DNA from 2 places in the Bradyrhizobium sp. WSM2254 genome. Region 1 is predicted to be linked to the other one. Evidence: predicted binding sites of a transcription regulator. Region 1 holds the regulator's gene; the other holds the start of a gene.
The links. The regulator PhoB, encoded in region 1, activates phosphate uptake and scavenging genes when phosphate is short. The targets are predictions, from matches to a motif close to TGTCATNNANCTGTCAT.
Positions count from the first base shown of each region.

Region 2: a site for PhoB is predicted at 2,794-2,810, ahead of phnC (phosphonate ABC transporter ATP-binding protein). Genes of this name have one in related genera too.

Region 1 is NZ_AXAB01000001.1:317,924-322,215, forward strand. Features, by position in the region: gene pstB (phosphate ABC transporter ATP-binding protein PstB) at 1-778, shown strand, start outside; gene phoU (phosphate signaling complex protein PhoU) at 790-1,506, shown strand; gene phoB (phosphate regulon transcriptional regulator PhoB) at 1,529-2,236, shown strand; gene A3M7_RS0101445 (GcrA family cell cycle regulator) at 2,461-2,970, opposite strand; gene A3M7_RS0101450 (aspartate aminotransferase family protein) at 3,426-4,292, shown strand, end outside.
Region 2 is NZ_AXAB01000009.1:205,122-209,413, forward strand. Features, by position in the region: gene phnE (phosphonate ABC transporter, permease protein PhnE) at 1-798, opposite strand, end outside; gene phnD (phosphonate ABC transporter substrate-binding protein) at 874-1,809, opposite strand; gene phnC (phosphonate ABC transporter ATP-binding protein) at 1,874-2,683, opposite strand; gene A3M7_RS0107910 (DapH/DapD/GlmU-related protein) at 2,857-3,516, shown strand; gene A3M7_RS0107915 (alpha-D-ribose 1-methylphosphonate 5-triphosphate diphosphatase) at 3,513-4,292, shown strand, end outside.

The DNA of each region.
Region 1 (4,292 bases):
CCAGGCGCCGGTGTTGCCCGAGGCTCCGGCCAAGGTGACGGTGCGCAACCTCAACTTCTACTACGGCGAGCACCACGCGCTGAAGAACATCAACCTGACGCTCGGCGCCAACCGCGTCACCGCGTTCATCGGCCCGTCGGGCTGCGGCAAGTCGACCCTGCTGCGCATCTTCAACCGGATGTACGACCTCTATCCGGGTCAGCGCGCCACCGGCCAGCTCATGCTCGACCAGACCAACATCCTCGACGGCAAGCTCGACCTCAATCTGCTGCGCGCCCGCGTCGGCATGGTGTTCCAGAAGCCGACGCCGTTCCCGATGACGATCTACGAGAACATCGCCTTCGGCATCCGCCTCTACGAGAAGATCTCGAAGTCCGAGATGGACGGCCGCGTCGAGAAGGCGCTGCGCGGCGGCGCGCTGTGGAACGAGGTCAAGGACAAGCTCAACGCCTCCGGCCTGTCGCTCTCCGGCGGCCAGCAGCAGCGCCTCTGCATCGCCCGCACCGTCGCGGTGCGGCCCGAGGTGATCCTGTTCGACGAGCCCTGCTCGGCGCTCGACCCGATCTCGACCGCCAAGGTCGAGGAGCTGATCCAGGAACTGTCCGAGAACTACACGATCGCGATCGTCACCCACAACATGCAGCAGGCGGCGCGCGTCTCCGACAAGACCGCCTTCATGTATCTCGGCGAGCTGATCGAGTTCGACGACACCAGCAAGATCTTCACGTCGCCGAGCGACCGGCGCACGCAGGATTACATCACCGGCCGGTTCGGCTGAGGAGACGGGACATGGGTTCTGAACATACCGCAAAGGCCTTCGACACCGACCTCCAGGAGCTCACCCGGCTCGTCGCCGAGATGGGCGGGATTGCCGAGCGCATGATCGTCGATTCCGTCGACGCGCTGATCCGCCGCGACGTCGCGCTCGGCCAGCGCGTGGTCGCCACCGACACCGAGCTCGACGCGCTGCAGAAGCGCATCGAGGAGCGCGCCGTGCTCACCATCGCCCGCCGCCAGCCGATGGCGGTCGATCTGCGCGAGATCGTCGGCGCCATGCGCGTTGCGACCGATCTCGAGCGCATCGGCGACCTCGCCAAGAACATGGGCAAGCGCGTCGCGGCGCTGGAGACGGATTTCCATCCGCTCAAGCTGTTCCGCGGCCTCGAGCACATGACCGACCTCGTGCAGCAGCAGGTCAAGTCGGTGCTGGACGCCTATGCCGCGCACGATCTGCCGGCGGCGATGGCGGTGTGGAAGGGCGACGAGGAAGTCGACGCCATCTGCACCTCGCTGTTCCGCGAGCTCCTCACCTACATGATGGAGGATCCGCGCAACATCTCGTTCTGCATCCATCTGATGTTCTGCGCCAAGAACATCGAGCGGATCGGCGACCACGCCACCAACATCGCCGAGACCGTGTTCTACATGATCGAGGGCCAGGCGATCACCGACAAGCGGCCGAAGGGCGACATGACGACCTTCGCCACGACGGTCCCGAATACCTGAAGACGCAAGGAGCGACGACACCATGGGCGCACGCATTATGGTGGTTGAGGACGAGGAAGCTCTCACCGAGCTTCTCCGCTACAACCTCGAAGGCGACGGCTATGACGTCGAGACGGTGATGCGCGGCGACGACGCCGACACCCGCCTCAAGGAACATATCCCCGATCTGATCGTGCTCGACTGGATGCTGCCGGGCCTGTCGGGCATCGAGCTGTGCCGGCGGCTGCGGACCCGGCCCGAGACCAAGCAGCTGCCGATCATCATGCTCACCGCGCGCGGTGAGGAGAGCGAGCGGGTGCGGGGTCTTGCGACCGGCGCGGACGATTACATCGTCAAGCCGTTCTCGGTGCCGGAGCTGCTGGCGCGCGTGAAGGGCCTGCTGCGGCGCGCCAGCCCCGAGCGGCTCGCCACCGTGCTCGCCTATGGCGACATCGAGCTCGATCGCGACAAGCGCCGCGTGGCGCGCTCGGGCCGGCCGATCGACCTCGGCCCGACCGAATATCGCCTGCTGGAGTTCTTCCTGGAGCATCCCGGCCGCGTGTTCTCGCGCGAGCAGCTGCTCGACAGCGTCTGGGGCCGCGACATCTACATCGACGAGCGTACCGTCGACGTCCATATCGGCCGCCTGCGCAAGCTGCTCAATCTCGGCCGCGAGCAGGATCCCATCCGCACCGTCCGCGGCGCCGGCTACGCGCTGGATGATCGCTTTGCGAAGGCGGAGCAGACGTAAGTCTGTGCGGATGTTTTAGGGCTGAGTGCGACCGCAAACTCAGTGGTCGTCCCGGCGAAGGCCGGGACCCATAACCACAGGAAGTGGTTTGGCGAAGACGAGTTGTTCGGAATTGGCACCGCAGACGAGTCGATAGACCTCGCGGTATGGGTCCCGGCCTTCGCCGGGACGACACGGAGTATTTTGAGCCGTCATCGCGCGACACTAGCAGCGCGGGCTTAAACTCACCGCGAGGGCTTGGCCGGTGCGCGCCGGCGATCCGCGGCTGGCTGATACGCCACGCGCGAGTGCTGGGCGCAGTAGGGCAGGCCCGACAGCGCCTTGCCGCCGCAGAAGAAGAAATCCGCGCTCGAGGGATCGCCGACCGGCCAGTGGCAGGTCGCCTCGTTCAGCTCCAGCAGCGACAGCCGCTGGCTCATCGGCACCACGTTGTCGTAGGTGACCGGTTCGGCCTCCACCTCGACCTCGAAGGCCTGCGCCAGCGCGGTGTTGCCGCGCGCAATGGGGCGGCTCACCCGCATCATGTGCTGCGCGGGGCGCGCCTTGCGCGGCCGCGGAGCCGCCGATGACGGGCTCTTGGCGCGGCCGGACAGGCCGAGCCTGTGCACCTTGCCGATCACGGCATTACGGGTCACATTGCCGAGCTCGGCTGCGATCTGGCTGGCCGATAATCCGGCCTCCCAGAGCTTTTTCAACTGCTCGACGCGATCGTCGGACCAGGTCAAAACCGTCATTGCACCCTTTCCCTCGCCGTGCGGCTGCCATCCTGGCGCCTCGCGGCGAATGCCTAAGCCTCGAAAAACCCGTGCCGTCAGAATCCCTTAAGGCTCGCCGGGCGCACCAGATGCGCCCGAACGTTTACGCCGGTACATGAGGACTTAGAGGATCAGAACTGCTGCACGAGATGTCGTATCTGACAAGCCAAACGCTACAATATGGCGTGACTCACGCGCAAGAGTCAGCCGACTCGCTTCCACATGTTCCGTGGCCAAAACCCGGCAAATTTGGCACCGCAAGACTACGGATTCAGCGTTTCGCGAGGCTTTCGGGCGGCATTGACACCGGTTTCACCAAGCATAAGATAGTGTCACGTGCCGCCCTTAAAAGGCGGCACGTTTCGTTTTCCGGGCCGGTCAATGGTGCGTTGCGCAATGCACGCTCACACCGTCCGCAACATCAAGTGACCGTCATGACTAGCAGCGCAGCGCCGCATTTGCTTCCCGTTTTCGCCAGGTCCGACCTCGGTTTCGAGCGCGGCGAAGGCTGCTGGCTGATTGCGACCAATGGCGATCGCTATCTCGATTTTACGTCCGGCGTCGCGGTGAACGCGCTCGGCCACGCCCATCCCGCGCTGGTCAAGGCGCTGCAGGAGCAGGCGACAAAACTCTGGCACATGTCGAACCTGTTCCAGAGCCCGGATGGCGAGAAGCTCGCTACGCGCCTGTGCAATGAAAGCTTCGCGGACTTCGTGTTCTTCTGCAATTCCGGCGCCGAGGCGCTGGAAGGTGTGATCAAGCTGGTCCGCCATCACCACTTCTCCAAGGGGCATCCGGAACGCTACCGCATCATCACCTTCGAAGGCGCCTTCCACGGCCGCACGCTGGCGACGCTGGCTGCAACGGGATCTGCAAAATATCTCGAAGGTTTTGGTCCGCCGATGGATGGCTTCGACCAGGTGCCGCATGGCGACATCGAGGCCGTCAAGAAGGCGATCGGTCCGCAGACCGCCGGCATCCTGATCGAGCCGATCCAGGGCGAGGGCGGCGTACGTTCCGCAACGCCTGCGTTCCTCAAGGCATTGCGCCAACTCTGCGATGAGAAGGGCTTGCTGCTCGCCTTCGACGAGGTGCAGACCGGCATGGGCCGCACCGGCGATCTGTTCGCGCATCGCCGCACCGGCGTCACGCCTGACGTGATGTCGCTGGCCAAGGCGCTCGGCGGCGGCTTCCCGATCGGCGCGATCCTGGCGACCGCGGATGCGGCGGCCGGCATGGGTCCCGGCTCGCACGGCTCGACCTTCGGCGGCAATCCGCTCGCGATCTCGGCTGCAAATGCC
Region 2 (4,292 bases), on a different contig from region 1:
CAGGATGGCGCTGACGTCCGAATAATAGAATTTGCGGATGGCGACGACGAGCTCCTGGCCGATGCCGCCGGCGCCGACAAAGCCCATCACGGAGGCTTCGCGGACATTGATCTCGAAGCGCAGCAGCGCGTAGCTGGCGTAGCCCGCGGTCACCTGCGGCACGACGGCAAAGCGCATGCAGGAGAGCCAGCTCGCGCCGGTGGAGCGGATGCCCTCGACCGGCTTCATGTCGGCGTTCTCGACGATCTCGGAGAACAGCTTTCCAAGCGCGCCGGTGGAATGGATCGCGATCGCAAGCACGCCGGCCATCGGCCCGAGCCCGAAGGCGATCACGAAGATCAGCGCGAAGACGATGCCCGGGACGGTGCGGGCAAATTCGAGCAGGCGCCGCACCGTGAAGCGCAGCCAGGGCGCGGGCGAGGTGTTTTCCGCCGCGAAGAAGTTCAGGACGAAGGCGAAGGTCGCGCCGATCAGCGTGCCGACATAGCTGATCAGCAGCGTCTCACCCAGCATCTTCAGCCATTTGCGCCAGCCCCACAGCCACTCGCCGACATCGGTCCAGACCCGCTGGCCGTTGTCGAGCGTGAGGATGCGATCGAAATAGCTGACGAAGTTGCCGAAATAGGTGAAGAGGGTGCGCAGGTTAACTTCGGCGCCGATCGCGGCGAGAAGCAGCGCGGCAGCGAACACCACAACGCCGAGCAAGAGACGGAGCCGCCTGCGCGCGACCGCCTGATGATAAGCGGCGTTCAGCGCAGCCAGTTGCTGCTCAGGCAGGATCGAAACCGCGACGGTCATCTGTTCAGGAAAAGTGGCCGATCAAAGAGAAAGAGCCGGGTCCATCGACCCGGCTCAAGTAGCTCGTCCCGAAACTCAGGACGCCTTCTTCTTACGCAGTGCATCGACGAACTTGATCAGCTCGATCGTGCCATCCCAATCCTTGGTGGTGGCGGGATGAAAACCCTTCTTCTGGCCGTCCTGGAGGCGGTCGAAGGCCGCCTTGTCCTTGGCCGGCGCGTCGAAGAACGCCTTTGCGATCGCCGCCTTCGCCTCTTCCGGCAGGTCGGAGTTGTAGGCGTAGGGGCCGTTGATGATCGGAGCCGACTTGTGGATGATGCGGAAATCGTCCTTCTTCATCGGCGAGCCGTCGGCATTCTTCAGCATGCCCTTGGTCAGCATCTGCGCCAGCGTCGAATCATCATCGCTGGTCCACTGGTTGGCCGCAACGTCGACCGTGCCCTGCGCCAGCGCCAGGATCGCGTTTTCGTGGCTGCCGGTGAAGACGACCTTGCTGAAATAGGTGTCGGCGTCAGCGATGCCCATCTTGTCGAGCTCGAAGCGCGGCACATTGTTGCCGGACGTCGAATTGGGGTCGACGAGGCCGAGGTTCTTGCCCTTGAGCTGATCGACGCTCTTGTAGGGGCTGTTCGCCTTGACGAAGAACACCGAATAGTAGCCGGTCGAGCCGTCGGCGTTGATGTCGTTGGCAAAGGCGTCGGTCTTGACGCCGGTCAGGCGGGCGCGGGCGAACGAGGCCGAGCCGTAGCTGGCGATATGGATGTTGCCGGCGCGCTGGCCTTCGATCACGGCAGCATAGTCGTTGGCGATGCGCAGCGTGACCTTCACGCCCAATTCCTTGGAGAGATAGCTCATGAACGGCGCCCAGCGCTCGGTAACGCCCGAGGCGTTTTCCGCCGGAATGACCGCGAAGGTCAGCTCGGGATATTTGGCTTTCCAGTCGTCGGCGAAGGCTGAAGTCGTGAACGCGAGCGCTGCGGCGCCGGCGAGAATTAATCTGCGAGTGATCATGATACCCTCTTCATCGGTTGGGGTCGGTTGACGCAAAAACTGGCAACTACAGAAGCCATGCGGCTCAGGCGGCGGCCGCCGTTCCGAGCGCCGGAATGCCCTCGGGCGCCGGCACCGGCGTGCCGCCCATGACGTCGGTGGCTTCGAGGTCGTAAAGTTCGCGCGCGACGTGATCGGTCAGCGCAGACGGCGCGCCGTCGAACACCACACGGCCCTGCGCCATGCCGATCAGGCGGTCGCAATAGCTGCGCGCCAGGTCGAGCGAATGCAGGTTGCAGAGCACGGTGATGCCGAAATGCTTGTTGATGCGCAGCAGTGCATCCATCACGATCTTGGTGTTGCGCGGGTCGAGCGAAGCGATCGGCTCGTCGGCGAGAATGATGTCGGGCTGCTGCACCAGCGCGCGGGCGATCGCGACGCGCTGCTGCTGGCCGCCGGAGAGCTGGTCGGCGCGCTGGGCGGCGAGTGCGGCGATGTCGAACTGCTCGAGCGCCGACATCGCCAGCGCCTTGTCGTGCTCCGGCCAGGTCTGCGACAGCGAGCGCCAGGCCGGCATCGTCGCGAGGCGCCCCATCAGGACGTTGGTGAGAACATCGAGCCGGCCGACGAGGTTGAACTGCTGGAAGATCATCGCCGAGCGCGCCCGCCACTGCCGCAGCTCCTTGCCGCGCAGCGCGGTGACGTCGATGCCGTCGAACAGGATGCGACCCTGCGTCGGCGTCACCAGGCGGTTGATGGTCCGGAGCAAGGTCGACTTGCCGGCGCCGGATCGTCCGATCACGCCGACGAATCCGCCGGGGGAAATTTGAAACGAAGCGTCGTCCACCGCGGCTTTTGCGCCAAAGCGGCACGTCAGACCTTCAACCACCAGCATGCAGGGCTCCAGAGTAGCTGGGACCCACCGCTAACGCCGACGCTTGACACTTGTGTGACATGCACGTTGCGGTGCGGCGATCCAACACACGTCATCCCCTGTCATCGCCGCGTCATGACATTGTCATCGAGCCGCTCGAAGAGGAACGCCCGCCCACACGCTTCGGATACGACATGGCCGGCAAAGCCCTTTCAGTCCAACCGACCATCGATCCCTCGGCCAAGCTGCACGAGACCAGGCTCGGTGCCTATACCGAGGTCGGGGCGCGCACGATCCTGCATGAAGTGAGCATGGGCGATTACTCCTATGTCGTGAACGATTCGCAGATCACCTACACCACCATCGGGAAATTCTGCTCGATCGCGGCGATGACACGCATCAATCCCGGCAACCATCCGATGCATCGCGCGACGCAGGCGCACTTCACCTATCGTTCCAGCGCCTATTTCGAGGGCGAGAGCGACGACACGGATTTCTTCGACTGGCGGCGCCAGCATCACGTCCATATCGGCGATGACGTCTGGATCGGTCATGGCGCGATCGTGCTGCCGGGCCGCAACATCGGCACCGGCGCGGTGATCGCGGCCGGCGCCATCGTCACCAAGGACGTGCCCGCCTACACCATCGTCGCCGGCAATCCCGCGCGGATCGTCCGGCGCCGCTTCTCGGAAGAGATCGCCGGACGGCTCGCCAGGCTGGCCTGGTGGGACTGGGATCACGACAAATTGCGTGAAGCGCTGCCCGATTTCCGTAAGCTCGGGATTGAAGATTTTCTCTCCACGTATGAAGCACGGGCACACTCCCCTGCCAACAAACGAAGCGCGGTCGCGTGACAGACATTTTCCTCGAGGGCGGCCGGGCCCTGATCGGCACCGAGTTGGTCGAGGCTTCACTCAGCGTGTCCGGAACGGACATCGCACAGGTCGATGCCGCCCGCGGCCGGGCTCGGCTCGCGATCGATGCGCGCAATCTGCTGGTGCTGCCGGGAATCGTCGATCTGCATGGCGATGCCTTCGAGCGGCAGATGATGCCGCGCGCCGGCGTAGACTTCCCGATCGACGTCGCGCTCGCCGACAGTGACCGCCAGGCGATCAGCAACGGCATCACCACCGTGTTTCACGCCACGACCTGCTCGTGGGAGCCGGGCCTGCGCAGCGCCGACAACGCGCGCGGCCTGATGGAGGCGATCGAGCGGCAGCGTCCGCAATTTGCTGCCGACACCCGCTTCCATCTGCGGCACGAGACCTACAATATCGATGCCGAGGCTGAGATCAGCCAGTGGCTCAGCGAGGGCCGCGTCGACCTGTTTGCCTTCAACGACCACATGGACGGGGTCGTTGCCGACATCTCCAATCCGCGCAAGCGCAACCGCATGATGGAGCGCACCGGACTGTCGAGCGAGAACTTCGACAAACTGGTCGCAGGCGTGGTCGCGCGCGCCGCCGAGGTGCCGGCCTCCGTGTCGCGGCTCGCTGCCACGGCCCGCGCGGCCGAGGTGCGGATGCTCTCGCACGACGACGCGACACCCGCGATGCGCCAGGAGTTTCGCGAGCTGGGCGCGATGATCGCCGAATTTCCGATCAACGAAGAGACGGCGCGGGCGGCGGCA